Regions from separate parts of the Streptomyces sp. NPDC096310 genome, predicted to be linked through region 3. Evidence: riboswitches for the same ligand, from Rfam matches in the RefSeq annotation. Region 3 holds a riboswitch; each other region holds the start of a gene.

Region 1 (10,234 bases), on a different contig from region 3:
CGAAGGTCTCGCGCACTCCGACGCGCTGGGCCCGGCGCTGTTCTCGCCCGCCGTGCGGGCCGCGATGGCCGCCTACGCCTCGAAATAGCCCGCCGAGGCGGCGGCCCGAGCCGCCGCCGAAGCGGACCGACGCCCCGAAGGGAGCCCCATGGACCTGACGATCCTCTACCGCGGACCGCTCGCCTCCTGCGACTACGACTGTCCGTACTGCCCGTTCGCCAAGCGGCGGGACGGCCCGGAGCTGCTGCGCGCCGACCGGGCGGCCCTGGAGCGGTTCACCGCGTGGGCGGCCGCCGCCACGGACGACCGGCTCTCCGTGCTGTTCACGCCGTGGGGCGAGGGGATGGTCCGCTCCTGGTACCGGCGGGCGCTCACCGAGCTGTCGCTGCTGCCGCACATCCGCCGGGTGGCCATCCAGACGAATCTCAGCTTCCGTACGAACGGGCTGGCGGACGCCGACCCCGCGAAGCTCGCCCTGTGGTGCACGTACCACCCGGGGCAGACGCCGTACGACCGCTTCCTGACCAGGACCCACGAGCTGGCGGAGCGCGGGATCCGGTTCAGTGTGGGGGTCGTCGGCCTCGACGCGCATCTGGAGCACGCGCGCCGGCTGCGCGCCGAGCTGCCCCCGCACGTCTATCTCTGGATCAACGCGGCCGAGGGGCACGCGTACACGGACGAGGAGGCGGCGCGGTGGACGGAGCTGGATCCGCTCTTCCCGTACAGCCGCCATCCGCACCGCTCGGCCGGGCTGCCGTGCCGGACGGGCGAGTCGGTGATCTCGGTGGACGGCGAGGGTACGGTACGGCGCTGCCACTTCGTCCGCGCCGAGCTGGGCCGTCTCTACGACGGCTCGTACCGGCGCGCGCTCGCGCCGCGGGCCTGTCCGCTGGCGGTGTGCGACTGCCATATCGGCTATGTCCATCTGGAGACGCTGCCGCTGTACGACGTCTTCGCCGGCGGGGTGCTGGAGCGGATCCCGGCGGGGGCGTGAGGTCACGCGGGGCCGCCCCCGCCGCCCGGGATCCGGGCCGTGTCAGTGCTTCAGGGGCAGCAGGTCCGGCCTCTTCGCCTCGATGTGGTCGCCGGAGGAGGCGCCGCGCAGCCTCCGTCCGATCCAGGGCACCAGGTACTCGCGGGCCCAGTGGATGTCGTCGCGCCGTACTTCGAGCGTGCCGCGCGGGGGCAGCGGCGGCCAGGGCTGGTCCGGGTCGGCGGGTACGTCGACGCCCAGCACCTGCCCGGCGCGCAGCGCGACCCGGGTGTGGCCCTCGGCCGACAGATGCAACCGGTCGCCGTCCCAGGCCCGCCGGTCCTGGACGGTCCTGAAGGACCAGAGGTCGAGGACGGGGCAGCCGTAGCGGTCGGCGATGGCCCGTGTGTGTTCGTTGAACGTGGCGATCTTGCCGCGCAGATGGCGCAGGACGGGCACGCGGCGGGTGTCGAAGCCGGTGGCCAGCATGACCGTGCCGACGGCGCCGGTGAGGTCGGCGACGGCCCGCTCGAAGCGCTCGGCGACATCGTCGGGGTCGGTGCCGGGGCGGATGATGTCGTTGCCGCCCGCGCAGAAGGTCACCAGGTCAGGGGCGAGCTTTTTGGCCCGGGGGATCTGCTCCGCGACGATCTGGTCGAGGAGCCGGCCGCGTACGGCGAGGTTGGCGTAGCGGAAGTCGCCGTGGACGGGGTCGGCCGTCGCACCGGAGACCGGAAACTGGTCGGCGAGCAGGACCGCGAGCCGGTCCGCCCAGCCGACGAACAGCCCGTCGGGTCCTGGATCTCCCACGCCCTCCGTGAAGCTGTCACCGATCGCCGCGTACGACCCGAATATCTTGTCTCTTCTTGCTCTCGAATCGTCTGCCACAGCAGGGTATTTTCCACCCGGTCATGTGACCTACGCGACCGTAGGCGGGGGTTGACGTGGGGTGAGAAAGACCATCGGTCAATTTTCTTTCAAGTGGGAATAGCGAAAAGCCGTGCGGCCCGGCACATTCGGTGCCGGGCCGCACGGGAAACGCGGGTGTCGCGGTGTTCGCCGGACGGGTCAGATGGAGACGCCGTTCTGCCGGAGGAAGGCCAGCGGGTCGATGTCCGAGCCGTACTCCGGTCCCGTGCGGATCTCGAAGTGCAGGTGCGGCCCGGTCACGTTTCCGGTGGCCCCGGAGAGTCCGATCTGCTGGCCCGTGGTGACGCTCTGGCCGGCCGAGACGGAGAGGGAGGAGAGGTGGGCGTACTGGGAGTACAGGCCGTTCTCGTGCCGGATGACGATCTGGTTGCCGTACGAGCCGCCGTTGCCCGCGGTCACGACGGTGCCCGCGCCGACCGCCTTCACGGTGGTGCCGGTGGAGGCCACGAAGTCCACACCGGTGTGGTAGCCGCTGGACCAGCTTCCGCCCGCGGCGCGGTACGCCGTACCGACCCCGACGCCGTCGACCGGCAGGGTGAAGCCGGACGCGCTGCTGCGCGCGGCCGGTTCCGCGGCGGGCGCCGCCTTCTTGGCCGGCGTGGAGGAGGACGTGCCGGACGAGGGCGCCTTCGACGACGTGGACGACTTCGGCTTCGACGACTCGGTCTTCGACGGCTTCGACGGCTTCGAGGCGGCGGGCGCCTCCGAGCGGGCGCTCGCGCCCTTGCCGCCGATGGTGAGCTTCAGGCCGGGGTGGATCAGCCCGGGGTCGGCGCCGACGGCCTGGCGGTTGTCCTCGTACAGGCGCTGCCAGCCGCCCTGTACGTTCTGCTCGTCGGCGATCTTGGAGAGGTAGTCACCGGCGACCACCGCGTACGTGTGGACGCTGGTGCCCTCGGAGCGGGTGACCTGCGTCGCGGCGCCTCCCTGCGGGGCGGCGGACAGGTTCTGCGCGGTGGTCGGCGCGGTCTGCGGAGCGGCGGCGGGTGCGGCCTGCTGCGCGGCGTGCGCGCCGGTGGCGCCGATGAGCGGCAGCGCGATGGCGGCGCCGCCCGTTCCTGCGGCGATGAATCCGCGCGAGAACGGATTGGTCCTCGGGCGGCGGTGCTTACCCTTCGCGGGCATGGCGAATTCCTCTCCGGCGCCTACGAGGTGAGCTGTCGGGTTCGGGCTGGAGCTGCCCGGCCGCGCGTGGTGCGCGACTTCACCCCGAGCCGTCCCTGGTGCCGGAGCACCGGAACGGCGTACTACCTGGTTCCCCCGCTCCTGCCACGCGTGAATGGGTGGATGGTGTCCCCGAGGCGGCGGCAGGATTCGGCGTTCCGCTCGGATTGAGGGTGAACGTAGGCGAGTGGGACGGCCGGAACAAGCCACCCTTTTCCATCGGCTGCGTACCTGTCCTGCCGGCGGAAGATCGCCCGTCACCCTGCGTGGAGTCCCCCCTCCAATTCCCTTTCGAGGGGGCCTTTCCCTTTCGCGCCGTCACCACGGAACGTCACGGATATGATCCTGCTCACGGGGCGCCACCCATCTCCCCCGCGACCGGGGCAGGTTATGCGGAATCAGTCAATACGGACAGCGGGCTGTTTGGGCGTTTTCTCCCCGTGTGCCCGCTCCGTACGCGGACGCTTGCCCGCCGTTCCGCCGAACCGACCGGCGCGCCAGGGGATGTCGTAGGGTCGGGGGCCGACTCCGCCGGCGATCGGCGCCGACGGCAGACCCGCAGGAGCAGCCGTGACGCAGCAGTCGCCGCAGGTCCCGTCCACCGAGCCCGAGCTGTCCGGAGTACGCAACTTCCGTGATGTCGGCGGCCTTCCGACCGTGGACGGACGGCGGGTGCGGTACGGCGCGCTCTACCGCAGCGGGCATCTCGCCCACGCCACCGTCGAGGACGCCGCCTTCCTCACCGGCCTGGGTCTGCACACGATCTTCGACTTCCGCAACTCGGCCGATCTGAGGCTGGACGGCGCGGACGTGGCGCTGGCGGGCGTACGTCATGTGAACATCCCGCTCTCCGACCCGGCCGACGGCGCCGAGTTCTGGCGGATGGTCCGGCACGGCGACCTCGACCAGCTCCGCGCGCTCCTCGGGGACGGCAGAGCCGCGGCCCGGATGATCCGCTCGTACGGCGCGATCGTCACGGAGCGCGCGGCGGAGCACAGCCGTCTGCTGCACGCACTCGCGGAGGACAGCCTCCCCGCACTGCTGCACTGTGCGGCGGGCAAGGACCGCGCCGGTATCTCGGTGGCCGTGGTGCTGCTCGCGGTCGGGGTGGAGCCGGAGGCGATCGAGGCGGACTACCTCACGTCGAACGACCCGCACCGCCGTTACCTCTTCCGCCGCGCCGTCAGCACGCCCGCCGCGGTGTCGGATGAGGCGTCGGCGCTGCTGAGCCCGCTCTTCGACGCCCGCGCCGGCTATCTCGCCGCCGCGTTCGAGGCCATCGGAAGGACCTGGGGCTCCACCGACCGCTATCTGTCCGACGGCCTCGGCCTCATGCCCGGGACCCGCGAACGGCTGCGCGGCCGCCTCCTGGACGAGGGCTGAGGCCGCCGGTGCTCCGTCGCGGCCGGGCCGTCACTGCCCCTGGGCCCCGAGGTGGAAGAGGAGATAGAGGAAGGCCGCGAAGATATGACCGGCGACCAGATAGGCGAAGAGCCGGATCACCAGCCCGCGCGGGAACTTCTTCTCCTCGTCCATCACATGTTCCGGCGCTCCCTCGTGAGGCACCGGCTGCTCTGTCTCCGACATGACGGGGGCCTCTCTCAGCGGGTCAGACACGGTGGGCCGGGTCGCCGAGGCACAGGTCGGCGGCCGGGCTCTGGAGCAGGGTGTGGACGAAGAGCAGCTCGGCCCCCTCGGGGCCGGCCGCCGCGATGCGGTGCGGGGTGAGCGAGTCGAAGTGCGCACTGTCCCCGGGGCCGAGCAGATGCAGGCTGCCGCCCAGGCTCAGCCGGAGCCGGCCGTCGAGGACGTACAGCCACTCCTCACCGGGGTGTACGCGGACCAGGTCGCCCTGCGCCCCGTACGGCACCCGGAGCCGCAGCGGCTGCATGGCGCGGCCGGGGCCGCCCGCCTGGTGGTACGTCCATCCGTCGGCCTCGACGGGTTCGGTACGGCCGGCCCGGACGATCGGCTCGCGCTCCGGGGGCGCCTCGCCGAGCAGTTCGGAGATGGTCGTCCCGTAGATCCGGGCCAGTCCCAGCAGCATGGGCAGGGAGGGCTGTCTGCGGCCCGTCTCCAGCCGGGAGAGATGGGCGGGGGAGAGCCCCGCCCGCCGGGCCGCGGCCTCCAGGGTGAGCCGGCGGCCGCGGCGCAGTTCGCGCAGGCGCGGCGCGACGTCGGGAAGCTGGTCGGGCAGCGCGTCGGCCGCCTCTCCGGCGGGGGGTGTGCTCATACGTCCATTGCGCCAGGAACTTTCCTCCGGGGCAAATTTCTTACCCGTGAGGCAAAAGAAGACACCCAGCCCTACCGGTTGGCGACGGCCTGTTTCACCAGTGTCCTCCCGAAGTCCCACATCAGTCCGCCCCCGCCGTGTGCGTCGTCCATCACGGCCGTGAAGGCGGCCACGAAACGGTCCACCTCGCCCTCCCCGATGATCAGGGGCGGAATCAGTTTGATCACTTCGAGATGGTCACCGGAGACCTGGGTGAGGATCCGGTGCTTCTGGAGCAGCGGTACGACCACCATCTGGGCGAAGAGCCCCTTGCGGGCGGCCTGGAGCATCGCCCAGCGCCCGCGCAGCCTGACCGAGTCCGGCCGGCCGAACTCGATGCCGATCATCAGCCCCCGGCCGCGTACCTCGTGCAGCAGCTCGTAGCGGTCCACGAGAGCGGCCAGCCGGGATCTGAGCAGCTCGCCGGTGGCCCGTGCGCCCGCGACGATCTGCTCGTCCTCCAGCACCGACAGAACGGCCAGCCCCGCCGCCATGGCCTGGGCGTTGGAGCCGAAGCTCGCGGAGTGGACCAGGACCCGGTCCATCGAGGAGTAGACGCGTCGGAAGATCCAGTCCTTGCCGAGGGTCGCGCCGACGGGCACATAGCCGCCGGAGAGCGCCTTCGCGACACAGACGAGGTCCGGCTCCACGCCCTCGTCGTGCTGGTACGCGTAGAAGTCGCCGGTCCTGCCGAGGCCGGTCTGCACCTCGTCGGCGATGAGCAGCGCCTTGTGGCGGTGCAGCAGCTCCTGGGCGGCGCGCAGGAAGCCGGGCGGCGCGGCGTGGACGCCCTTGCCCTGGATCGGCTCCACGATGAGTGCGGCCACGTCGCCGCGGGCCAGCTCCCGTTCCAGCGCGTCGAGGTCGCCGAGCGCGATCGCGGTGTCGGGCAGCAGCGGCGCGAAGCCGTCGCGGAAGCCGTCCTCGCCGTTGACGGAGAGCGAGCCGGTGGTCAGCCCGTGGAAGGCGTGGCCGCAGTAGAGGATCCTGGGGCGGCCGGTGGCGTACCGGGCGAACTTCAGGGCCGTCTCGACGGCTTCCGTACCGCTGTTGCCGAAGAACACCCGATCCAGGTGCGGGCTGTGGGCGAGCAGTCTCTCGGCGAGGAGGCCGGGCAGGGGCTGGCAGTCGAAGCGGGTGAGGTCGGCGAGGGAGGCGTCGAGGACGTCGTGGAGCGCCTTGCGTACGACGGGGTGGTGCCGGCCGAGGCCCATCACGCCGAAGCCCGCGAGCATGTCCAGGTAGTCGTTGCCGTCCGCGTCCCAGAAGTAGGCGCCCTCGGCCCGTTCGTAGACCCGGTCGAAGCCGATGGTGTGCAGCATGCGCGGGAGCTGGTGGTTGAGGTGTCTGGTGTGCAGCTCGTAGCGCTCGGCGCCGCGCTCCGCGAGCAGGCTCGCAAGGTCGAACCCCTTGGACGGTGCCGGTGCCGGCTGGGGGGACTCGTTCATCGCGGGCTCTCCTTGCCGGTCAGTGCGGTGGTGATCCGGCCCGCGATCTCGACCGGAGTGAGGCCGATGTCGGCCAGCACCTCACCGCGTTTGGCGTGCGCCAGGAACTGTTCGGGGATGCCGAAGGTACGCAGCGGTACGTCGACGCCCGCGTCGCGGAGCGACTGGCCGACGGCGGAACCCACGCCGCCGCTGCGGCAGTTGTCCTCCGCGACCGCGACCAGCCGGTGCCGTTCGGCCAGCGGAGCGAGCTGTTCGTCGACGGGTTTGACCCAGCGCGGGTCGACCACGGTGCAGCCGATGCCACGCTCCGCGAGGAGTTCGGCGGCGCCGAGGCAGACCGGGGCGAGCGCGCCGACCGCGACGAGCAGGACGTCGTCGGCGCCGTCCGGCGCCCGGCGCAGCACCTCCATACCGCCGACCCGCCCGACCGCGGGGATCGCCGGGCCCACCGCTTCCTTGGGGAAGCGCAGCACAGTCGGCGCGTCGTCCACGGCGACGGCCTCGCGGAGCTGGGCGCGCAGTTGGTCGGCGTCGCGCGGCGCGGCGATCCGCAGTCCGGGCACGCACTGGAGCATGGACATGTCCCACATGCCGTTGTGCGAGGGGCCGTCCACCCCGGTGACACCCGCGCGGTCCAGGACGAAGGTCACCCCGCAGCGGTGCAGGGCGACATCCATCAGGAGCTGGTCGAAGGCGCGGTTGAGGAAGGTCGCGTAGACGGCGACGACGGGGTGGAGTCCGCCGGTGGCGAGTCCGGCGGCGGAGACCACCGCGTGCTGTTCCGCGATCCCCACGTCCCAGATCCGGTCGGGGAACCGCTCGGCGAACTTCGTCAGCCCCACGGGGTGGAGCATGGCCGCCGTGATCGCCACGACGTCGGGGCGCTCCTCCCCGATCTCGGCGATCTCGTCGCGGAACACCGAGGTCCAGGAGGGGCCCGCGGCCGGTGCCAGCGGTTCGCAGGTCAGCGGGTCCATCACGCCGACGGTGTGGAAGCGGTCCGCCTCGTCCTGAAGCGCCGGGGTGTAGCCGCGCCCCTTCTCGGTGAGGCAGTGGACCAGTACGGGGCCGTGGAAGCGTCCGGCCCGGTGGAAGGCCGACTCCAGGGCGGCGATGTCATGGCCGTCGACCGGTCCGACGTACTTGAGGCCGAGGTCCTCGAACATCCCCTGGGGGGCGAAGGCGTCCTTGAACCCCTTCTTCGCCCCGTGCAGCGACCCGTACAGGGGGCGGCCCACGACGGGGGTGCGGTGCAGCACCTCCTTGCCCCAGGCGAGGAACCTCTCGTAACCGTCGGTGGTGCGGAGCGTGGCGAGGTGGTCGGCGAGGCCGCCGATCGTCGGCCCGTACGACCGTTCGTTGTCGTTGACGACGATGATCAGCGGACGGTCCTTGGCGGCGGCGATGTTGTTCAGCGCCTCCCAGGCCATGCCGCCGGTGAGGGCGCCGTCCCCGATGACGGCGACGACATGGTCCTCCCCGCCGAGCACGTCCCGGGCCTTGGCGAGGCCGTCGGCCCAGCCGAGCACGGTGGAGGCGTGCGAGTTCTCGATGACGTCGTGCTCGGACTCCTCGCGGGAGGGGTAGCCGGAGAGGCCGCCCTTGCCACGCAGTTTGGAGAAGTCCTTTCTGCCGGTGAGGAGTTTGTGGACGTAACTCTGGTGGCCGGTGTCCCACAGGATGCGGTCGGCGGGTGAGTCGAAGGCCCGGTGCAGGGCGACGGTCAGCTCCACCACCCCGAGGTTGGGCCCGAGATGCCCCCCGGTCCTCGCCACCGCCTGGATCAGGAACGCTCTGATGTCCCCGGTCAGTTCGTCGAGTTCGTTCGCCGTCAGTGCCTTGAGATCGTGCGGCCCCCGAATGTGCTCCAGGACGGACACGCTCGGCCCCCTCTCGCATTCGTGTCGCTCACGGTGGCGGCGGGGCCCCGAGGGCGCCCGCCGTCTTCCCTGGGCGCCCTGTCCTCGGTGGACCCGGCGCCGTCCATGAACGCGGCGCGCGACCGGCGCCGCGCGAGCGGCGAGGCCGGCGGCGCGGGAAGCCCCCGCCCCACCGGCTCTCCCGTGGTCATGCCGTCACCGCGTTCCGACGACCGTTTCGCGGGCCGCGCGCAGGGACTCCTTGAGGGAACCCATGGTCGCGAGGACGGCGGTCGGTTCGTAGCCGCAGTGCGCCATGCAGTTGGCACAGCGCGGGTCCTTGCCGCGGCCGTACTTGGTCCAGTCGGTCTCCTCGATGAGCTGACGGTACGTCGGGACGTACCCGTCGCTCATCAGGTAGCAGGGGCGCTGCCAGCCGAAGAGCGAGTAGTTGGGGATGGCCCACGCGGTGCAGGGGAAGTCGGCCTTGCCTTCGAGGAAGTCCAGGAAGAGCGGCGAGTGGTTGAGGCGCCAGCGCGCCCGGTTGCCGCCGGCGAACGACTTCTTGAACAGCTCCCGGGTCTGTTCGACACCCAGGAAGTGTTCCTGGTCGGGGGCCTTCTCGTAGGCGTAGGCGGGCGAGATCATCATCTCGTCCACCTTCAGGTCGTCGTTGAGGTAGTTGAGCACCTCGATGACGGTCCCCGGGGTGTCGGTGTTGAAGAAGGTGGAGTTGGTGGTCACCCGGAATCCGCGCCGCTTGGCTTCCTTGATCGCGGCGACGGCCTCGTCGAACACGCCTTCCTTGGCGACGGACTCGTCGTGCCGCTCGCGCAGCCCGTCGATGTGCACGGCGAAGGCGAAGTAGGGCGAGGGGGTGAATTTCTCGATCTTCTTCCGCAGCAGCATGGCATTGGTGCAGAGGAAGACGTACTTCCTGCGGGCCACGAGCTGCCGCACGATCTCGTCCATCTGGGGGTGCATCAGCGGTTCGCCGCCGGCGATGGAGACCATGGGCGCCCCGGACTCCAGCACCGCCCCGACGGCCTGCGCCACGGGCATGCGCTGCTTCAGCACCCCGGCGGGATGCTGGATCTTGCCGCAGCCCTCGCATGCCAGATTGCAGGCGAAGAGGGGTTCCAGCTCGACGATGAGCGGGAACTTCTCACGCCTGCGGAGCTTCTGTTCGAAGAGGTACGTCCCGACCCTGATGGTCTGACGGAGTGGCATGGCCATCTAGCTCACCTCCTGGGGAGCAGCAAAGAACGGTGCCATTCATAGAAAGCTGGAAGGACGGCACGAAGAACACGGAAGGCTGATATTCCACCGCGCACTGTGCCGATACGGACGAGCTCATGCTCCGGAGCGTCCACGACCACCCGGACGGCCGCAACGGGGCGTGGCCCGGTGGCCAGGGCGCACCGCAGCGTGGCGGCGGATTCCATGTCGACGGCGAGCGCCCCGGTGGCGCGCAGCGCGGACCGTTCCTGACCGCGTACGACATGGTCGGAGCCGGTCAGCGGGCCGGTGTGGACCGTGCGCCCCGGTAGGGTCCTGGCGAGGGCGTCCACGAGGAGGCCGGTGC
Region 2 (10,234 bases), on a different contig from region 3:
GCCGCCCTGGGAGAGCCGGTCCACGAGATACGCGTAGAAGTCGAAGCCCTCGGCGGCCTCGACGGCGTCGGTGACCAGGCCGAGGCGGGAGGAGAGCTTGCCCTCGCCGGCCCGGTCGTCGCGGGTGAAGATCATGCCCTGGAGCCCGCGCGCCGAGCGGTTGTGCTCGATCTGCAGAGCGAGGGTGCTCTTTCCGCAGTCCATCGTTCCGGAGAAGAACACCAGCTCTGGCATGAGGGGGTGACGGCCTTTCAGGTCTTCGGCTGCTGCGGTCGACGGGCGCCGCACCGCGATCGACGGGCGTCGTACGGGCGTACGAGCGGTTACGAGCGTACTTCGAGGAGGGGGACCAGTTGCTCGACGGGGGTCATCGAGCCGTGCATCCCGACCATCAGCGACTCGTGCGGCTCCCGGACGGAGGCCGTGATCACCACGTCGTCATGGGCCGCGGCGACCACGTCGCCGATCCGGCCGTACACCCGCTCGTCCATCGCGCCCGGCGGGCCGAACCAGCCCTCCGCGATCGCCTCGTCGCGGCTCGCCACCCAGAACCGCTCGCCGAGCACCTCGCGCCAGACCGCGAGGACATCGGCCGTGGCACCGGGTACGGCGTAGACATGCCGGGCCCGGCCCTCGCCGCCGAGCAGGGCGACCCCGGCGCGCAGCTCCCAGTCCTCGTCGAAGTCGATGCGCGACTCCTCGTCGAAGGGGATGTCGATCATGCCGTGATCGGCGGTGACATAGAGCGCGGTACGGGGCGGAAGCTGCTCGGCGAGGCGCTGGACGAGCCGGTCGACGTACATCAACTGGCCGCGCCAGGCGTCGGAGTCGACCCCGAAGCGGTGGCCCTTGCCGTCGACCTCGCTGTAGTACGTGTAGACCAGCGACCGGTCGCCCGCGGCGAGTTGTTCGGCGGCCAGGTCCATCCGGTCCTCGCCGGAGAGCCGGCCGAAGAAGGAGCCGCCGCTCAGCGCGATTTTGGTGAGCGGGGTGTGCTGGAAGGTCGGCGAGGACACCTGCGCGGTGTGCACGCCCGCCGCGTCGGCCAGCGCGAAGACGGTGGGGTACGGCTGCCAGACGTGCGGCGCGGTCCACGGCTTCCAGCGGAGCTGGTTCATCAGCGCGCCGGTCGCGGGGTCGCGGACGGTGTAGCCGGGCAGGCCGTGGGCGGAGGGCGGCAGCCCCGTACCGACGGAGGCGAGGGAGGTCGCGGTGGTGGCGGGGAAGCCCGCGGTGAGGGGGCGCCCGGTGGAGCCGCGCGAGGTGGCCAGCAGCGACGTCATGTACGGCGCTTCGTCCGGGTGGGTCTTGAGCTGCTCCCAGCCGAGACCGTCGATCAGAAAGACGCAGTTCCGGTCGGCGGGGGTCAGTTCTGAGATCGTCGCGGTCAGATCCGGTACGCCCTGGCCCGCGGCGAGCGTGGGCAGCAGATCGGCGAGCGAACCGCTGCCGTACTGCGGCAGCGGCGCGCTGGAGAGGGCGAGCGGGACGGACTCCGGCCAGCAGGGCTCGGCCGCCATCAGCGGCCGGTCGCCGCGGTGGCCGCCGTCGCCGCGATCGCCTCGGAGAGCGCCTGCGCGAACGCGAGCGTCTGCCGCACGGCGTCCGGCCCGTCGCCCGCCTCGCTGACGCGCAGGCTCAGGTCGTCGGCGGTGGAGCTGCCCGTGTAGCCGTGGTCCGCCTCGCAGTTGGGGTCACCGCAGGCGGCGGGTTCCAGATCGATCCGGGCGACGGCGCCCCAGCCGATGGTGAGGACGACCTCGCGCGGCAGGGTGCCGGGCTTGTACGACTCCGGGTTGGCGACGACACGGCTGACCACGACGGAGGAGATGCGGTCGGTCTTGACCGACTCGGTGGAGGTGGTGGCGTACGGCGTCGGGGAGCTGGAGTCGGCGGCCTGCTCGTCGGTGTGGCTGACGATGAAGCGGTGGGCCGTCAGCACGAGGACGGTGACATGCCGCCGCACCTCGTTGGCGTCGAACGTGGTCTCCTGGTGCACCAGGTACGACGAGATCGGCTCACCGCCGACAGCGGCCTCCACCGCCTCGGCCACGAGAGCCGGGTAGTAGCCGCTGCGCTCGATCGCCGTGCGCAGCCCCTGGGTCGTCGTACCGGTCTTCGCCATGCGCTCATCCTACGGTGGCCGGATGGCTGCCGGAGACGCCCTGCTCCGGGGGGTGACCGCCGAGCGACGGGCGGAAGGGCCTCAGTAGTAGCTGGGGAGGGTGCGCGGGCCGAGATCGTCGCGGGCGGGCGGCGGCGCGAGACGGACGGTGGCGCCGAGCACCGATACCCCTTGCGTGGCGACAACGACGGGCTCCAGGGTGACGGAGACGACCTCGGGGTGGTCGTCGACCAGCCGGGAGACGCGCAGCAGCACCTCCTCCAGGGCGGCGGTGTCGACCGGCGCGGAGCCGCGCCAGCCGAAGAGGAGCGGTGCCGTACGGATCGACCGGATCAGCTCGGCGGCGTCCCGGTCGGTGACGGGCACCAGCCGGTGGGCGAGATCGCCGAGGAGTTCGGAGGGGGCGCCGGCCAGCCCGAAGGAGAGCACGGCGCCGGCGGCGGCGTCGATGGCGGCCCGTACGACGGTGTCCACGCCGCGGGGCGCCATGGCCTGGACGACGGGGCGCAGCTCGACGGCGGTGCCGAGCGTCTCGGTCAGCTCGCGGTGGGCCAGCCGCAGTTGCGCCTCGTCGGCGAGGTCGAGCCGTACGCCGCCGAGGTCGGCGCGGTGGCGCAGATGCGGCGCGGTGGTCTTCAGGGCGACGGGGTAGCCGAGGCGCGCGGCGGCGGCGACGGCCTCGTCGGGGCCCGGCGCCGGCAGGGTCGGCCGTACGGGGATGCCGTACAGGGCGAGCAGTTCGTGGGCGTCGGCGGTGGCGAGACGGCGTGTGTCGGGGTCCGCGCCGAGGAGCCGGTCGATGAGGGCGGCGGCCGCGCTCCCGTCGATGGCGTCGTCCAGGAACTCGGGGACCTTGCCCGGGTCGGCGGCCTGGCGCCGCCACTGCGCGTACCGGACGGCCTCGGCGAGCGCGCGGACGGCGCGTTCGGCGGCGGGGTAGGCGGGGAGGCGGCGTACGGCGTCGGGGGCTGGGGGGTCGGCGGCGAAGGGGTCGGCGCCGGCCGTCGGTGTCTTCTCGGGCGCTGTCTCCTCGGGTGGTGACGGCTCCGGCGACGGTGGTTCCGGGAGCGGCGTCGCCGTGGCGCACGGTGACGGGCGGCCCGGGCCGCTGTCCGCCGCCGCGGACAGCGCCTGCGCGAGGCCGCCGATCTCGACGTGGACCACCGCGACGGGCTTCGCCGGGGCCGTCGCCGCGGCTGTTCTGAGCGCGGTGCCCAGCGCGCCGCCGCCGTCGGGGCCGGCCGTGCCCGTCTCCCCCACCCGGGGGATCGCGGTCACCACGACGGCGTCGCAGCCGGGGTCGGCCAGCGCCGCCGTGAGCGCCGTACGGAAGTCGTCGGGCGCCGCGGCCGTGGTGAGGTCCTGGGGCGGCAGGGGGCGCAGGCCCTCCGTGAGGCAGGCGTCGTACGTGAGGAGGCCGAGCGATTCGGAGTTGCCGAGGATCGCGACCCGCGGGCCCGCGGGGAGCGGCTGCGAGGCGAGCAGCAGGCCCGCGTCGACGAGTTCGGTGACCGTGTCGACGCGGATCACCCCGGCCTGCCGCAGCAGCGCCGAGACCGTGGCGTCCGGTATGCGGGTGACGGGGACGGTGTGTCCGGGCGGGGCGCTGCCGCTGTGGCGGGCGCCCTTGACCACGACGACCGGCTTCACCGCGGCCGTGCGCCGGGCGAGCCGGGTGAACTTGCGCGGGTTGCCGATCGATTCGAGGTAGAGCAGCGCGACATCGGTGTCCGGGTCCTCGAACCAGTACTGGAGGATGTCGTTGCCCGAGACGTCCGCGCGATTGCCCGCCGAGACGAACGAGGACAGCCCCGCGCCGCGCCGGTGCAGCGCGGCGAGCAGGGCGATGCCGATCGCGCCGGACTGGGTGAACAGGCCGATCCGGCCGCGCGCGGGCGGCTTCGGTGCGAGGGAGGCGTTCAGCCGGGCTCCCTCGGCGGTGTTGATGATCCCGAAGGCGTTGGGGCCGATGATGCGCATGCCGTACGAGCGGGCCTGCCGCACCAGCGCGTGCTGGCGTTCGCGGCCCTCGGCCCCGCTCTCCGCGTACCCGGCGGAGAGGACCACCAGGCCCCGTACCCCGGAGCGGCCGCACTCCTCGACCGCTTCCGGCACCCGGTCGGCGGGGACGGCGAGGACCGCGAGGTCGACGGGTTCCCCGATCCGGGTGACGGAGCGTACGGCGGGGGCGCCGTCGAGCGTCGCGGTGGACTCGGGGAACGCTCTGTTCACCGCGTACAGGCGGCCGGTGAAGCCCGCGTCGCGCAGATTGCGCAGTACGGTGCGGCCGACGCCGCCGGGGGCGCGGCCGGTCCCGACGACGGCGACCGCGCCGGGGGCCAGCAGCCGCTGTACGGAGCGGGCCTCCGCGCGCTGTTCACGGCCGCGCTGGACGGCCAGGGACTCGGCGGTCGGTTCCAGGTCGAGGGTGAGCCGTACAGCGCCGTCCTCAAAGCTGCGCCGCTGGGTGTAGCCGGCGTCCCGGAACACCTTGATCATCTTGGCGTTGGCGGGCAGCACCTCGGCGGCGAACCGGCGGATGCCCCGCTCGCGGGCGACGGCGCCGATGTGCTCCAGCAGGGCGGAGGCGACGCCGCGGCCCTGGTGCGCGTCCTGCACGAGGAAGGCGACCTCGGCCTCGTCGGCGGGGGCGGAGGCGGGCCGTCCGTGCTCGTCGGTGCGGTCGTAGCGTACGGTCGCGATGAACTCACCGCCGACCGTCGCCGCGAGTCCCACCCGGTCCACGTAGTCGTGGTGCGTGAAGCGGTGGACGTCACGGTCGGAGAGGCGCGGATAGGGCGCGAAGAAGCGGTAGTACTTCGACTCGTCGGAGACCTGTTCGTAGAAGCTGACCAGGCGCTCCGCGTCCTCGGTGGTGATGGGCCTGATCCGGGCGGTACCGCCGTCGCGCAGCACCACGTCCGCCTCCCAGTGCCCTGGATACGCGTGGTCCCGCGGGTGCTCCATGGGGCAAGCGTACGGCGGGGGCGGGGCCCGTGACCGGCGATCGGGGGTGACGGGGAGCTGTTCGGCGCCCCATGAGAGTCTGGTCCGGACATCTGTTTTGAGACTTTTTGCGACTTGAAGGGCAACACCATGGCTGAGCGCCGCGTCAATGTCGGCTGGGCCGAGGGCCTGCACGCCCGTCCCGCCTCCATCTTCGTCCGCGCCGCCACGGCCGCCGGCGTTCCCGTGACGATCGCGAAGGCCGACGGCAACCCTGTCAACGCCGCGTCGATGCTCGCGGTGCTCGGTCTGGGTGCGCAGGGCGGCGAGGAGGTCGTGCTGGTCTCCGACGCCGAGGGCGCGGACGCCGCCCTGGACCGGCTGGCCAAGCTGGTCGCCGAAGGGCTCGACGAGCTGCCCGAGACGGTCTGATCGGACCGGACTCCCCGGAGACCGGCCCGGAGAGCATTTCCACGACGGAGCCGTGGTCCACCGAATTCGGTGGACCACGGCTCCGTCTTTTCGTGCGGGCAGCAAAAAATAGGCCGCGCCAATTTCTCTTTCTTTGTATACGGCTCGATTGTTAATGCTGTGCGCTCGCAGTGTTTACGCCGTGTTGCGAAGCCCTCACCTTTTCGCGGCCGTGGCCGGGGCCGCGTCCGGGGCGGCGCAGCCGGTGCACCGGCATCGTGCGCTCCGCGTGCAGGGTGGTGAGCGCCCGCGCGCGTTCGCCGTCGCCGCGCGCCACGGCGTCCACGATCGCGCCGTGCTCCGCCCAGGACTCCACCGGGTGGCTGGGCTGCTCGACCACGTACATCCAGGCGATCTTGTGCCGGAGCTGGGTGAGCAGCGAGGTGAGCGCGGGGCTTCCGGACGCCTGGGCCAGCGTCTCGTGGAACCAGGCGCCCAGCGCGCGCAGATCCTCGCCCTGGCCCCTGCGGGCCCGCTCCTGGCCCAGTCTGACCAGTCCGCGCAGGACCTTGAGGTGGGCCTCCGTACGGCGCTGGGCGGCGCGCGCCGCGCCCAGCGGCTCCAGCAGCAGCCGTACCTCCAGCAGGTCGGCGGCCTCCTGCTCGGTCGGCTCGGCGACACAGGCGCCGACATGGCGGCGCGTGGTCACGAAGCCCTCGGACTCCAGCGTGCGCAGGGCCTCGCGCACCGGGACGCGGGAGACGCCGTAGCGCCGTGCGAGCTGCTCCTCGGTGAGCCGGCCACCCCGCTCGAACTGCCCGGAGACGATGTCGTCGCGAATAGCTGTGCATACCGAGTGCGCCGGAATGCGCATGTCCGAACCTCCGCCTTAATCCGCGCGAAACGCAGCCGATTGACGCCTGTTCCGTGACTCTATTGCAATCAACGCGAATTTCCGATGGGTGCCCGGAATCCATGGATATCTTTTGGCCGTCGGCAGGGCGGCGCGAAGGCCCCGTCGGGGAGCCGGGGCCTTCGCGGGAAGCGGTGCGCGGGTGGGGCGGCGAGCGGTCAGACCGCCACGCCGTGCGTACGGAGATAGGCGACCGGGTCCATGTCGGAGCCGTAGTCGGCGCTCGTCCTGGCCTCGAAGTGGAGGTGCGGTCCCGTGACGTTGCCGGTGGCGCCCGAGAGGCCGATCCGCTGCCCCGGGGTGACGCTCTGGCCGACGGAGACGCTGATCGAGGAGAGGTGCCCGTACTGGGTGTAGGTGCCGTCCGTCATCCGGAGGACGATGTTGTTGCCGTACGAGCCGCCCCAGCCGGCCTCGACGACGGTGCCCGCGCCGACGGCCACGACCGAGGTGCCGGACGCGGCGCGGAAGTCGACGCCCGAGTGGCTGCCGGAGGACCAGAGGGAGCCGCCGGAGTGGTAGCCGGTGGTGACGTACGAGCCGGCGACGGGGAGCTGGAAGGTGTTCAGCCGCTTGCGCTCCTCGGCGCGCGCGGCGCGCTCCCGCTCCGCGCGCAGCTCCTGCGCGCGGGCCTCCGCCTTGCGCTCCGCCTCGGCCTTCGCGGCGGCCCGCGCCCTGGCCTCGGCCTTCAGCCGCTCGGCTTTCTCGGCGGCGTGGCGCTGGGCCTGTGCCTGGTCGTCGACCGCTCCGGCGACGGCGTCGCCGATGGCGATGACCTGGGTCAGTCCGGTGTGTGCGGCGGCCTCGGTGGAGCTGTCGGCGGCGAGCGCCGGGGAGGCGAGAGAGCCGATGACGCCGGTCGCGGTCAGCGTCGCGAACCCGGCGGCGCTCGCGCCCTTGCAGGTGACGCGGTTCGGGGCGCGGTGCTTCCCGGTGGCACGGGTGAACGCCATGGAGTGGCTGGTCCTTTCCTTCCCTCTCGCCTACCGGGTTAGCTGACGGGTTCGGAGCAGGAAGGTCTCCTACGGACCCCTCCGCGCGCGGTGTGCCCGCGAAGGCCGTCCGATTCACCCCAGGGACGGTGGGTCCCCGGCTCCCGGGCAGCCTGGTAGCGGCTGACGGGGACTCGGCGATGGCTGTTCGGTGCCACGGATGCGGCGCAACGGCGAACAGCCGGACCGACGCTAAGCGGCTCGTCTTTCAATAACCAAACAGACAAGGTTTTTTGTAGCGCACACCACAGGGCAGACGAGCACGCTCCCCACCAAAGGTGGACATAAAGCAGAACCCCGGCGACCGCGGTCGCCGGGGTTCCCTCGAAAGCCGGATCAGCCTGTGACAACCGTCACTTCGCCGATTCCGAGCGCTTCGACCGGCTCCTTGATCTGCGCCGCGTCCCCGACCAGGACGGTGACGAGCCGGTCCACGGGGAAGGCGTTGACGGCGGCCGCCGTCGCCTCGACCGTGCCCGTCTCGGCCAGCCGCGCGTAGAGCCGCGCCTGGAAGTCGTCCGGGAGGTGCTGCTCGACCTGGTCGGCCAGCGTGGCCGCGACGGAGGCGGCCGTCTCGTACTTCAGCGGCGCTACCCCCACCAGGTTCTGCACGGCCACATCGCGCTCGGCGTCCGTGAGCCCCTCGGCGGCGAGGGTGCGCAGCACCGTCCAGAGGTCGTCGAGCGCGGGGCCGGTGGACGCGGTGTCAACGGAGCCGCTGATGGCGAGCATCGCGGCGCCCGTCCCCCCGTCCGGGGAGGACGGCGCGGAGGAGCGCAGGACCTGGCCGAAGGCGCGTACGCCGTAGGTGTAGCCCTTCTCCTCGCGCAGGACGCGGTCGAGCCGGGAGGTGAGCGTGCCGCCCAGGCAGTACGTGCCCAGCACCTGCGCGGGCCAGACCCGGTCGTGCCGGTCGGCGCCGATCCGGCCGATCAGGAGCTGCGTCTGGACGGCGCCGGGGCGGTCCACGATGACCACCCGTCCTGTGTCGTCGGCGGTGATGGCCGGCACGGGCCGGGGCGCGGCCGTGTCGCCCGTCCAGGCGCCGAGGGTGTCCGCGAGGATCGCGTCCAGGTCGACGCCCGCGAGGTCGCCCACGACGACCGCGGTGGCCGTGGCGGGGCGTACGTGCGCCTCGTAGAAGGCGCGGACGCCCGCGGCGTCGATGCGCTCCACGGTCTCCTCGGTGCCCTGGCGCGGCCGTGACATGCGCAGGGAGGCCGGGAACAGCTCCTTGGAGAGCTGCTTGGCGGCGCGGCGGCCCGGGTTGGCGGTCTCGTGCGGGATCTCGTCGAGCCGGTTCCGTACGAGCCGTTCGACCTCGCTGTCCGCGAAGGCGGGGGCGCGCAGCGCCTCGGCGAGCAGGCCGAGCGCCTTGAGCAGCCGGGAGACGGGGACCTCCAGGGAGACCCGCAGGCCCGGGTGGTCCGCGTGCGCGTCGAGGGTGGCGCCGCAGCGCTCCAGCTCGGCGGCGAACTCCTCGGCGCTGTGCTTGTCGGTGCCCTCGGAGAGCGCCCTCGCCATGATCGTGGCGATACCGTCGAGCCCTTCGGGCTCGGCGTCCAGCGGGGCGTCGAGATTGATCTCGACGGCCACCACCTGCTGGCCGGGGCGGTCGCAGCGCAGCACCGTCAGGCCGTTGCCGAGCGTGGAGCGCTCGGGGGCGGGGAAGGCCCAGGGCCTGGCCTCGCCGGCGGTCGGCTGCGGATGGAACTCCATGGTCACGGCAGCGTCGGTCACTGGTCCGCCCCCTCGTGCTCGTCGGTCTCGTCCTGGTCGGCGGCGTCGGCGTCTTCGGGGGTGACCGGTTCGTAGACCAGCACCGCCCGGTTGTCGGGGCGCAGCCGCGCCGCGGCGACGGCCCTGACCTCGTCCGCGGTGATGTCCAGGACGCGGTCGACGGCGGTCAGCGCGAGCTGCGGGTCGCCGAACAGCACGGCGAACCGGCACAGTTCGTCGGCACGGCCGGCGACCGTGCCCAGCCGGTCCAGCCATTCGCGTTCGAGCTGGGCCTGGGCCCGCTCCATCTCCTCGGCGGTGGGGCCCTCTGCGGCGAACCTGGCCAGCTCCTCGTCGACGGCCGTCTCGATCCCGGGGACCTCGACCCCGCCGGACGTCTTCACGTCCAGCCAGCCGAGCGAGGGGGCGCCCGCCAGCCGCAGCAGCCCGAAGCCGGCGGCGACGGCGGTGCGGTCGCGCCGTACCAGCCGGTTGTGCAGACGGGAGGACTCGCCGCCGCCGAGGACGGTGAGCGCCAGGTCGGCGGCGTCGCACTCGCGGGTGCCGTCGTGCGGCAGCCGGTAGGCGGCCATCAGCGCGCGGGCCGGGACCTCCTCGTGGACCTCCTCACGGAGCTGCTCGCCGATGGTGTCGGGGAGGGTGCCGTCGCGCGGCGGCTGCTTGCCGTCGTGCGAGGGGATGGAGCCGAAGTACTTCTCGATCCAGGCGAGGGTGCGCTCGGGGTCGATGTCGCCGACGACGGAGAGCACCGCGTTGTTCGGCGCGTAGTTCGTACGGAAGAACGCGCGGGCGTCCTCCAGGGTGGCGGCGTCCAGGTCGGCCATGGAGCCGATCGGCGTGTGGTGGTACGGGTGGCCCTCGGGGTAGGAGAGCGCGGTCAGTCGTTCGAACGCCGTACCGTATGGCACATTGTCATACCGCTGGCGGCGCTCGTTCTTGACGACGTCCCGCTGGTTCTCCATGGACTCCTCGTCGAGCGCGGCGAGCAAGGAGCCCATCCGGTCGGCTTCCAGCCAGAGCGCCAGTTCGAGCTGGTGGGTGGGCATGGTCTCGAAATAGTTGGTGCGTTCGAAGCTGGTGGTGCCGTTGAGGGAGCCGCCGGCCCCC
Region 3 (10,234 bases):
GGGATTCGCCTCCCGGACCGGTCCACCGCCCGCGGGGATTGGGGCGGCGGTATCCCCCAGCCCACTCGTTCCAGTACGCAGTGGGCCGACCCACGCAGGTCTCATCGAAGCGCCCCCGCTCCCCGGGGGCCAAGAGCGCACGGCCGGGCGCACGCTACACACCCGGAGCACGCGGCGTCTCCCCGGGCCCCTCCGACGGCCTCCGGGACGGACAACAATCCCGCCATCCGGAAGTCCGCCCCTTAACGGTCGGGATGTGGCGAACTACGCTGGGTTTACGAATGCCGCGCGCCTATGCCGCAAAGCGGCGGCCGTCTGTGTGTCGAGGGGTGGCGCATGTCCAGGGAGCTACGCGGGCCGAACGAGAAGCTCGGCACCGTTCTCGCCCTCGCGGGAATCAGCAACGCCGGCCTCGCCCGGCGGGTCAACGACCTCGGGGCGCAGCGCGGTCTGACACTTCGCTACGACAAGACCTCCGTGGCGCGATGGGTCTCGAAGGGGATGGTTCCGCAGGGTGCGGCGCCCCATCTCATCGCGGCAGCCATCGGAGCGAAACTGGGACGTCCTGTCCCACTCCACGAGATAGGGCTCGCGGACGCGGACCCGGCCCCCGAGGTCGGGCTCGCCTTCCCGCGCGACGTCGGGGAGGCGGTGCGCACGGCTACGGAGCTGTACCGGCTGGACCTCGCGGGCCGGCGTGCGGGCAGCGGGGGCATCTGGCAGTCGCTGGCCGGATCCTTCGCAGTGAGCGCTTACGCGACGCCCGCGTCCCGGTGGCTGATAACACCCGCCGACTCCTCGGTCGCCCGTGATCCGGCGGTCGCGGAGGCGGCGCAGGGAGCGCACGGCGGGGGCGGACACGCCGTGCAGGGAGCCTCCGACGCGACCGGTCCTGCCGGGGCCCCCGGCGAGCTGTCGCCCCTGCGTGTGGGCCACAGTGATGTCGCCAAGCTGCGTGAGGCGGCGTCCGACGCCCGCCGCTGGGACTCCAAGTACGGGGGCGGGGACTGGCGTTCGTCGATGGTCCCCGAGTGCCTGCGGGTCGACGCGGCGCCGCTGCTCCTCGGGGCGTACAGCGACGAGGTGGGCCGGGGGCTCTTCGGCGCCACGGCCGAACTGACGAGGCTGGCCGGGTGGATGGCCTTCGACACCGGTCAGCAGGAGGCGGCGCAGCGCTACTACATCCAGGCGTTGCGGCTGGCGCGGGCGGCGGCCGACGTGCCGCTGGGCGGGTACGTGCTGGCGTCGATGTCGCTCCAGGCGACGTACCGGGGCTTCGCCGACGAGGGCGTCGACCTGGCGCAGGCGGCGCTGGAGCGCAACCGGGGGCTGGCCACGGCCCGCACGATGAGCTTCTTCCGGCTGGTGGAGGCGCGGGCGCACGCGAAGGCGGGCGACGCGGTCGCGGCCGGGGCGTCGCTGAAGGCGGCCGAGGGATGGCTGGAGCGCTCCCGGGACGGGGACGCGGATCCGGGGTGGCTGGGTTTCTACTCGTACGACAGGTTCGCGGCCGACGCCGCCGAGTGCTACCGCGATCTGAAGGCACCGCGCCAGGTACGGCAGTTCACGGAGCAGGCGCTCTCCCGGCCGACGGAGGAGTTCGTACGCTCGCACGGTCTGCGGCTGGTGGTGAGCGCGGTCGCCGAGCTGGAGTCGGGCAATCTGGACGCGGCCTGCGCGGCCGGTACCCGGGCGGTGGAGGTCGCCGGGCGGATCTCGTCGGCCCGTACGACGGAGTACGTACGGGATCTGCTGCACCGGCTGGAGCCGTACGGCGACGAGCCCCGGGTGGTCGAGCTGCGGGAGCGGGCCAGGCCGCTGCTGGTGGCGCCCGCGTAGGCCCCGTCGGGCACACCTCGGCGGTGCGGGGAGGCCCCGGTCGCGTTGGTGCCCGCGCGGGGGTTTGAGCACGCCGTCCCCGGGCCAGTGCACTATCGGGGTGGGAGGTGACGCGCGCGATGGGCACACGCGTGGGGTTCGACTGCGAGGTACTGGTGATCGGCGGCGGGATCGTCGGCCTGTCGACGGCGTACGCGATCACGCGCGCGGCCCCCGGCACCCGTGTCGTCGTCCTGGAGAAAGAGCCGGGCCCCGCGCGCCATCAGACGGGCCACAACAGCGGGGTGATCCACAGCGGGGTCTACTACCGCCCGGGGTCGCTCAAGGCGCGGTACGCGGTGCGCGGCTCCGCCGAGATGGTCAAGTTCTGCGCGGAGTACGGCATCGCGCACCGGGTCACGGGCAAGCTGATCGTCGCCACCCGCCGCGACGAGCTGCCCCGGCTGCACGCCCTGGTCCAGCGCGGCCGGGAGAACGGCCTGCCGGTACGGGAGCTGGGTCCGGCGCAGATCCTGGAGTACGAGCCGCAGGTGCGCGGCGTCGCGGCGATCCAGGTCGGCACGACGGGCGTCTGCGACTTCGCGGCGGTCGCCCGGCAGCTCGCCGCGTCGGCGGAGGCCGCGGGCGCGTCCGTACGGTACGGATCCGAGGTCACCGCCGTCGACCGGCGGCCCTGGGGCGTCGCGGTCCGCACCGCGTCCGGGGTGGTGGTCAGGGCGCGCGCCCTGGTCAACTGCGCGGGGCTCCAGTGCGACCGGGTGGCCCGGCTCGCGGGCGACGAGCCGGGGATGCGGATCGTGCCGTTCCGGGGCGAGTACTACGAGCTGGCCAGGCCGGAGCTGGTCCGGGGGCTGGTCTATCCGGTGCCGGACCCGGCGTTCCCGTTCCTCGGGGTGCATCTGACCCGGTCCGTCGACGGCAGCGTCCATGTCGGCCCGAACGCGGTCCCGGCGCTGGCCCGCGAGGGATACACCTGGAGCGCCGTACGCCCGGCGGAGCTGGCCGCGACGCTGGCCTGGCCCGGGGCGTGGCGCACGGCGCGCGCCCACTGGCGCTACGGCGCGGGCGAGCTGCGCCGCTCGCTCTCGAAGCGGGCCTTCGCGGCGGCCGTACGGAGGCTGCTCCCCGCGATGAGGGACGCCGACCTGCGCCCGGCGGCGGCGGGCGTACGGGCCCAGGCGATCCTGCGGGACGGCACCCTGGCGGACGACTTCCTGATCCGGCGGGCGGGCCGCACGGTCCATGTCCTGAACGCGCCGTCACCGGCGGCGACCGCGTCGCTGCCCATCGGCCGGGAGGTGGCACGCCGGGCGCTCGCGGCGCTGGCGGAGGAGTAGGGACCGGGGGCGGTCCGCCGGGGTCCGTAGAATTGGGGCATCGCGACCGGGTCCCGGCCGCCCCCGCCCCCGCCACCAGCCCGGATTGCCGAGATGACCGAGAACCCCACAGCGAGCCGCCCCACGGACCGCCCCACGGACCGCGGTGCGGACCGTGCCGTGAGCCGTCCCGCGAGCCGGATGTTCCCCGAGGGCACGGGCCCCGCGGCCGACCCCGCCGGGTCGCACTTCGAGCGGCGCATCCGCAGCTTCCAGCCGCGCCGCAGCCGGGTGACCACCGGGCAGGCCGAGGCGCTGCGGCGGCTGTGGCCGGTCTGGGGCCTGGACATCGACGGCCAACGGGTGCTCGACCCGGCCGCGCTCTTCGACGGGCTGCCGGTCGTCCTGGAGATCGGCTTCGGGATGGGCGAGGCGACCGCGCGGATGGCCGCCGCCGACCCCGGCACCGGCATCCTCGCCGTCGATGTGCACACCCCGGGCCAGGGCAATCTGCTCCGGCTCGCCGAGGAGAACGGGCTGTCCAACATACGGGTGGCCAACGGCGACGCGATCATCCTGCTCCGGGAGATGCTGCCGGCCGCGTCGCTCGACGGGGTACGCGTCTACTTCCCCGACCCCTGGCCCAAGAAGCGCCACCACAAGCGCCGGCTGATCCAGCCGGAGTTCCTGGACCTGGCAGCGGCCCGGCTGAAGCCCGGTGCCGTACTGCACTGCGCGACCGACTGGGAGCCGTACGCCGAGCAGATGCTCGCCGAGCTGACGGCCCATCCGGGGTTCGGGAACACGGCGCCGGACGGCGGCTACGCGCCGCGGCCCGCCTTCCGGCCGCTGACCCGGTTCGAGGGCCAGGGGCTCGACAAGGGGCATGTGGTGCACGACCTGCTGTTCCGCCGCACCGAGGATTCCTGTACGGAAGATTCCCGTACGGAAGGCTCCCGGGCCGGAAGTTAGGCCCTGGGATCACCCGGGGTGATCGCCAGGTGTCAGTGCCCCTCGCTAGGGTCATCAGGTGTCAGAACCGTCCCCGCACCGCCTCGACCCGCATCCGGCCATCCCCGTCTACGAGCAGCAGGAGCTGCGGGGCGATCTGTGGAGCGCCGTGCCTCCGCCCGCCCGCAGGCGCTACCGGCCGACGCGTGCGCTCTGGCGCAACAGGGGGGTCAGGGCCGGGGCGTTGATCACGGTGCTCGCGCTCTGCGCGCTGGTGATCCTCGCGCTCGTCCGGGAGCAGACCGGGCCCGAGGGCTTCCTGGTGGGGCTCGGGCTCGCCGTGCTGCCCGTACCGCTGCTGGCCGCCGCCTTCCGCTGGCTGGACCGGGTCGAGCCGGGTCCGTGGACGAATCTGCTGTTCGCGTTCGCCTGGGGCGCCTTCGCGGCGGCGCTCGTCGCGATCATCGCGAACTCCTTCGCGACGGAGTGGATCGCCACCGCCACCGCCGACCCGGCCGGCGCCGAGTCCCTGGGCGCCACGGTGATAGCGCCGGTCGTCGAGGAGAGCGCGAAGGCGACGGCGATCCTGCTGATCTTCCTCTTCCGCCGCAGGAGCTTCACGGGGCTGGTCGACGGCGTGGTGATCGCGGGCTTCAGCGCCACCGGCTTCGCCTTCACGGAGAACATCCTCTATCTGGGCAACGCCTTCGGCGAGGACCAGACCCAGGGGCACTCCGGGCTGAACTCGGTCACGGCCGCGACCTTCTTCGTACGCGTGGTGATGTCGCCGTTCGCGCACCCGCTCTTCACGGCGGCGACGGGGATCGGCTTCGGTCTGGCGGCCGTGGCGGCCCGGCGCCAGAAGGTGCGCCGTGTGGTCCTGCCGCTGCTCGGGCTGGTCCTCGCGATGGGCATGCACGCGCTGTGGAACGGCTCGGGGTCGCTCTTCGGGCCCTTCGGCTTCTACGCCGTGTACGGGGCGTTCATGGTGCCGGTCTTCGGGCTGCTGACCTGGCTGGTGATCTGGAGCCGCCAGCGCGAGCTGCGGACGCTCGCCGCCGAGCTGCCCGCGTACGCCGCGGCGGGGTGGCTGCCCCAGGCCGCGCCCCTCGCGCTCTCCTCGATGCGGGCGCGCACGATGGCGCGGGGTTTCGCGAACCGCGGCCACGGCCGCGCGGCCGCCCGGGCGGTCGGGGAGTACGAGGCGTTCGCGACGTCCCTGGCGTTCCTGCGCCACCGGGCCGGGCGGGACCCGGTCGGCCCGGACTTCGTGGAGCGCGAGCAGGAGCTGCTGCACCACCTGTGGGAGCGCAAGGAGATAGCCGGGCCCGCGCTGACCTATGCGGCGCGGGCCACGGGACGGGTGCGGGTGCCGCCGCCGTACATCGACTACGACGGCTACAACCCGTACCGCCAGTACTGATCCTCTGCTGTCCTGGTGAGAACGTCAGGCGGAGGCGGCGGTCAGCTCCGCCAGCTCCTCCTCCGTCAGCTCCAGCTCCGCGACCGCGAGCAGCGCCGGAAGCTGCTCGGCCGTGCGCGCGGAGGCCAGGGGCGCGACGACGGTCGGCTGCGCCGCCAGCCAGGCGAGCGCGACGGTGGCGACCTCGGCGCCGTGCGCCCCGGCGATCCGGTCCAGCGCGGCGAGGACCTTGACGCCGCGATCGGACTCCAGGTACTTGCCCGCGCCCTCGGCGCGCGCGCTCTCCACCTGGGTGCCGGGGCGGTACTTGCCGGTGAGGAAGCCGGAGGCGAGGGCGAAGTACGGCACGACGGAGAGGCCGTGGCGGGCCACGGTGTCCCGCAGGGGGCCCTCGTAGGTGTCGCGCGAGACCAGGTTGTAGTGCGGCTGGAGCGCGACGTACCGGGCCAGCCCCTCGCGCTCCGCGAAGGTGAGCGAGGCGTCCAGCCGCTCCGCGCTGATGTTGGAGGCCGCGACGGCGCGGACCTTGCCCTCCTTGACGAGCTGGTCGAGGGCGGTGACGATCTCCTCGACCGGGACGTCCAGGTCGTCGAAGTGCGAGTAGTACAGGTCGATGTGGTCCGTACGGAGCCGGCGCAGCGACTCCTCGGCCGCGGCCTTGATGTTCGCCGCCTTCAGCCCCTTGTACTGCGGGTGCTGGCTCACCTTCGTCGCGACGAGCACGTCGGCGCGGTTGCCGCGCGCGGCGATCCAGTCGCCGAGTACGGTCTCGGACTCACCGCCGACGTGACCCGGCACCCAGGCCGAGTACGCGTCGGCGGTGTCGACGAAGTTGCCGCCCGCGGCGGCGTACGCGTCGAGGACGGCGAAGGACTCGGTGCGGTCCGCGGTCCAGCCGAAGACGTTGCCGCCGAGTGCGAGGGGGAAGACCTTGAGGTCGGAGGAGCCGAGAGTACGCATGGTGGTCATGCCTACTCCCAACCCCATCGAAGAACGCCCTATTCCGTTTCCGGACTCGGAAGTCGACCCCAGGGCTTGACCTCAGGGATTGATGCCCTTGCCGTTCAGCCAGGCCATCGGGTCGATGCCCGTGCCGCTCGCCGTGTGGACCTCCAGGTGGAGGTGCGGCCCGGTCACGTTGCCGGTCGCGCCGACCCGGCCGATGACCTCGCCGGTGGAGACCTTCTGGCCGGCGCTGACGGAGAGGGACGACTGGTGCGCGTACCAGATCTCCGTACCGTCATCCAGCTCCAGGACCGTGCGGTAGCCGTACGAGCCTGACCAGCCGGCCGACTTGACGGTGCCGCTGTGCACGGCCTTGATCGGCGTGCCCGTCGGCGCCGCGAAGTCCAGGCCGGTGTGGTACCCGGAGGACCAGAGGGAGCCTGACTGGCCGAAGGAGGAGGTGAGGGTGTACGAGGAGGTGGGGAGCGAGTAGCTGGCCGCCAGCTTGGCGAGGCGTTCCTTCTCGGCCTTGGCCTTGGCCTCCGCCTCGGCCTTCTTCTTGGCCGCCTCGATCTTCTTCTCGGCGTCGGTCTGGCGCGCCTTGGCCTGGGCGGCGGCCTTCTCGGCCGCCGCGTCCTGCGCCGCCGCCTTCTGGGTCGCGTCGGCCTCGGTCTGCTGCCGCTCGGCCTGCTGGAGGATGCGGGCGCGCAGCGCCTCGCCGGCGTCGGTCGCGCCCTGTTCGGCGTCGGAGGCCGTCAGCCCGGCGGTGGTCAGCGGCTCGCCGGCCAGCACCTCGGAGTCGGAGTCGTCCGAGCCGAGGTAGCCCATCCCCGGCAGGGACTTGGCGTCGGGAAGGTTGTCCGCGATGGCATCGGGAAGGGATATGGAGACGGCGGGCTTGTCCTGGGCGGTGGCGATGCCGCCCGCGCCGACGGCGGCGATGACACCGACGCCGAGGACGGTGGAGCTGCGGGCGAGTCCGTTGCGCTGCTTGGCGACGCGGTGCTTGCCGCGGACGGGGCGGACGGACTCCTCGGTGGGGTTCCACTCCCCCCAGGTGCCGGGCGCCTCGTTCTCACCGCCGCTGCCGAAGGAGTGGGGTGCGAAGGTCGCCGTTGCCGTGGGGGCAGGCTGGTTGGACGCCACTGAGGCGTGCTCCTTTCCTTCCTTCTCGCCTACCGGGTTAGCTGACGGGTTCGGAGCAGGAAGGTCTCCTACGGAGGCCCCCTGCCGTCCAGGACGGCAAGTAGCTCCCGATTCACCCCAATTGGTGGTTCCCCGGTTCCCTCGCGGGATTCGGCGCACGCGCGCGGTGCCATCTCTGGCGACGGCTGGGACGACCGCGCTGCGTTATCGAACGTTAATAGAGACCAGGGCGTTATTCCAAGCTGTTCCCGGTGATCGTTAACGACTTCGCATCGGATGTACCGGGACACAAGAGAGCACATCAGGGCGAGTTGAGCAGTGCCCCCGGCATATCGATCCGCCCCACATACCTGACGGTACGTCATATGTTATGCGGAGGGAGACGCCTCGATCACCCTTCGTGACCGACAGCCCCGAAGCCGTGCGTCAGGGCACGATCCGCATCGTCCTGCGCCGCTCCGGCTCCCCCTCCGAGGGCCGGCTGACCGCCAGCAGCGCCATGTCGTCCTGGCTGCCGCCGCCCGTGTGCAGCCGTACGTCGTCGATCAGCGCCTGGAGCATCTCGTCCGGCCCCTGGAAGATCCGCCCGTCGAGCCGTTCACGCGGGGCGTAGAAGACCCCGTGGGCGTCCCGCGCCTCGGTGAGCCCGTCGGTGTAGAAGAGCAGCGTCGCGCCGTCGGGGTACGCGGACTCCTCCGCCCGGTCCGGCCACGCGCCCAGCTCGCTCATGCCCAGCGGCAGCGCCGGATCGTGCGCCGCCAGCATCCGTACGGCCCCGTCGTGGCACAGCAGCGGCTCGGGATGGCCCCGGTTGACGAGCCGTACGACGCCCTCGCCGTGCGGGATCTCCGCCAGTACGGCCGTGGTGAACCCCTCGAAGACATCCAGCCCGTCCCGCCGCGTCCCCTCGCGCAGCAGCGAGCGCTCCAGCCGCTGCGCGACCCCCTCCAGCGAACTCTCCTGCTCCGCCGCCTCCCGGAACGACCCGATGATCACGGCGACCGCCTCGACCGCCTCCAGCCCCTTCCCCCGTACGTCGCCCACCACCAGCCGTACCCCGTACGGCGTGTCCTGCACGGCGAACAGGTCCCCGCCGATGAACGCGCCCTCCTGCGCCGCCTCGTACCGCGCCGCGATCCGCAGCCCGCCGATCCGCTCCGCCGGTCTGGGCAGCACGGCGCGCTGGGCGGTCTCGGCGATGATGCGGGCCGAGGCCAGCCGTTCGCCGCTGCGTCTGACGACCCCGTTGATGTAGAGCGCCAGGGCGGAGACGACCAGCACCGTCAGCAGCTCGCTGACCGACACCACGGTGAAGAGCGTGCCCGTGTGGACGCGCAGAGCCACCTCGGCGGCGAGCGAGGTCACAGCCACCAGCAGGGTGCCGAGCAGCGGGTAGAACGGCGCCGCGACCAGCGGGGCCGCGGCGAAGAGCGGCGCCGAGGTGACGCGGGTCGGGGTCGCCAGGTCCAGAACCACCCCGCCGAGGATCACCAGCGCGGGCAGGAACCGGACGAACCGGCGTCCGGCGAGGCGCCGCCCCCCGTATCCGTGCGGCCCGTACGCCCCTTCGCCCACCTGGGCCAGGTTCCGGGCGGGGTCCCGCCGGTGGTCGCGCCCGTTCATGGCGGTCGCCCAGAAGCCCGCACCGTCGGCACCCCAGAAGCCGGCGCCGTCGGCGTCCTGCCTGCCCCTGCCGCCGAGGCGTTCTCCGATCTTCCTGAGCTTCCCCACCAGTCGTCTCCTGCCCGGTCCGCCGACGGCTGCGGACGGTACCGCGCTCCACCCAGGCTGGCCGCTGCCGTACCGGGCAGCGACCCGCCCTCGGCCGACTGGGCTACGGGGACCGGTAGGGGGCCGGTACGCGGACCACGGAGCACCGGTGGGAAGACGGCTCAGTCGGTCAGGTGGCGCTCGGCGTACACCTTCATGGCGTCCCGCACGAGCACAGCCGTACCTTCACCGTACTGGTCATACGTCGCGGTGAAACGTCGATCATCGACGTACATGGCCGTCACGCCGATGACATAGGACCTGGTGGGCTCCATGGTCACCGACAGCCAGTCGCAGTGACGCCGGGCGACCGCCTGCGCCTCGTCGCTCGAAGGGCCGTGGCCGGCCGCCGCCGTACGCCCCCAGTCGCGGGCGATCGACTCGTGCCGCTCCCCGAACGCCCGGCGCTCCTCCTCGCTCAGCGAGCGCCACCAGCGGTCGCTCTTCTCGTAGGCGGGGCGGCCCCACCTCTCGGTGACCTCCTGCTCGTACCGTGTGTGCGCGAAGCCGTCGAACACTTCTTCCGCCATGAGATCCTCTCCGTTCCCGGTCTTGTGGAGAGTGGTCCGCACGGACGAGATCAGCCGTCCGATGCGCTCGCGTTCCTGTTCCAGCAGGGCCAGATGACCGCGCAGAGCGGCGGCCGTGTCCTGCTGGCCGTCGAGTATCCGGGCGATGTCCGGCAGCCCGAGCCCCAGCTCCCGCAGCAGCAGGATCCGCTGGAGCCGGACCAGGGCCTCCTGGCCGTAGTACCGGTACCCGTTGGCGCCGGTCCTGCTGGGCTCCAACAGCCCCAGCTCGCCGTAGTGCCGGAGCGTACGGCTCGTCGTGCCGGCCTTCTTCG

The links. A riboswitch is a leader RNA that binds a small molecule or an ion and turns the genes downstream of it on or off. The one in region 3 is predicted to bind cyclic di-AMP.
Region 1: another riboswitch for cyclic di-AMP. It lies ahead of ACIQ7D_RS02505 (peptidoglycan DD-metalloendopeptidase family protein); the one in region 3 lies ahead of ACIQ7D_RS29170 (M23 family metallopeptidase).
Region 2: another riboswitch for cyclic di-AMP. It lies ahead of ACIQ7D_RS33415 (M23 family metallopeptidase); the one in region 3 lies ahead of ACIQ7D_RS29170 (M23 family metallopeptidase).

The regions. Positions count from the first base shown of each region.
Region 1 covers NZ_JBIWFO010000001.1:632,593-642,826, reverse strand. Annotated here, with positions in the region: gene ACIQ7D_RS02520 (STM4012 family radical SAM protein) at 1-88, shown strand, start outside; gene ACIQ7D_RS02515 (STM4011 family radical SAM protein) at 149-994, shown strand; gene ACIQ7D_RS02510 (SGNH/GDSL hydrolase family protein) at 1,037-1,861, opposite strand; gene ACIQ7D_RS02505 (peptidoglycan DD-metalloendopeptidase family protein) at 2,042-3,028, opposite strand; cyclic di-AMP (ydaO/yuaA leader) riboswitch at 3,033-3,199, opposite strand; gene ACIQ7D_RS02500 (tyrosine-protein phosphatase) at 3,638-4,450, shown strand; gene ACIQ7D_RS02495 (DUF6126 family protein) at 4,481-4,654, opposite strand; gene ACIQ7D_RS02490 (helix-turn-helix domain-containing protein) at 4,677-5,300, opposite strand; gene ACIQ7D_RS02485 (aspartate aminotransferase family protein) at 5,372-6,787, opposite strand; gene dxs (1-deoxy-D-xylulose-5-phosphate synthase) at 6,784-8,670, opposite strand; gene hpnH (adenosyl-hopene transferase HpnH) at 8,866-9,885, opposite strand; gene ACIQ7D_RS02470 (1-hydroxy-2-methyl-2-butenyl 4-diphosphate reductase) at 9,891-10,234, opposite strand, start outside.
Region 2 covers NZ_JBIWFO010000029.1:47,688-57,921, reverse strand. Annotated here, with positions in the region: gene ACIQ7D_RS33445 (thymidine kinase) at 1-234, opposite strand, end outside; gene ACIQ7D_RS33440 (alkaline phosphatase family protein) at 324-1,520, opposite strand; gene ACIQ7D_RS33435 (DUF5998 family protein) at 1,520-2,125, opposite strand; gene ACIQ7D_RS33430 (GNAT family N-acetyltransferase) at 2,207-5,092, opposite strand; gene ACIQ7D_RS33425 (HPr family phosphocarrier protein) at 5,222-5,503, shown strand; gene ACIQ7D_RS33420 (GntR family transcriptional regulator) at 5,655-6,356, opposite strand; gene ACIQ7D_RS33415 (M23 family metallopeptidase) at 6,554-7,348, opposite strand; cyclic di-AMP (ydaO/yuaA leader) riboswitch at 7,361-7,537, opposite strand; gene ACIQ7D_RS33410 (M16 family metallopeptidase) at 7,724-9,106, opposite strand; gene ACIQ7D_RS33405 (M16 family metallopeptidase) at 9,124-10,234, opposite strand, start outside.
Region 3 covers NZ_JBIWFO010000021.1:15,525-25,758, forward strand. Annotated here, with positions in the region: gene ACIQ7D_RS29145 (sporulation protein) at 337-1,839, shown strand; gene lhgO (L-2-hydroxyglutarate oxidase) at 1,959-3,176, shown strand; gene trmB (tRNA (guanosine(46)-N7)-methyltransferase TrmB) at 3,357-4,127, shown strand; gene ACIQ7D_RS29160 (PrsW family intramembrane metalloprotease) at 4,186-5,529, shown strand; gene ACIQ7D_RS29165 (aldo/keto reductase) at 5,554-6,498, opposite strand; gene ACIQ7D_RS29170 (M23 family metallopeptidase) at 6,571-7,620, opposite strand; cyclic di-AMP (ydaO/yuaA leader) riboswitch at 7,632-7,786, opposite strand; gene ACIQ7D_RS29175 (PP2C family protein-serine/threonine phosphatase) at 8,047-9,243, opposite strand; gene ACIQ7D_RS29180 (MerR family transcriptional regulator) at 9,513-10,234, opposite strand, start outside.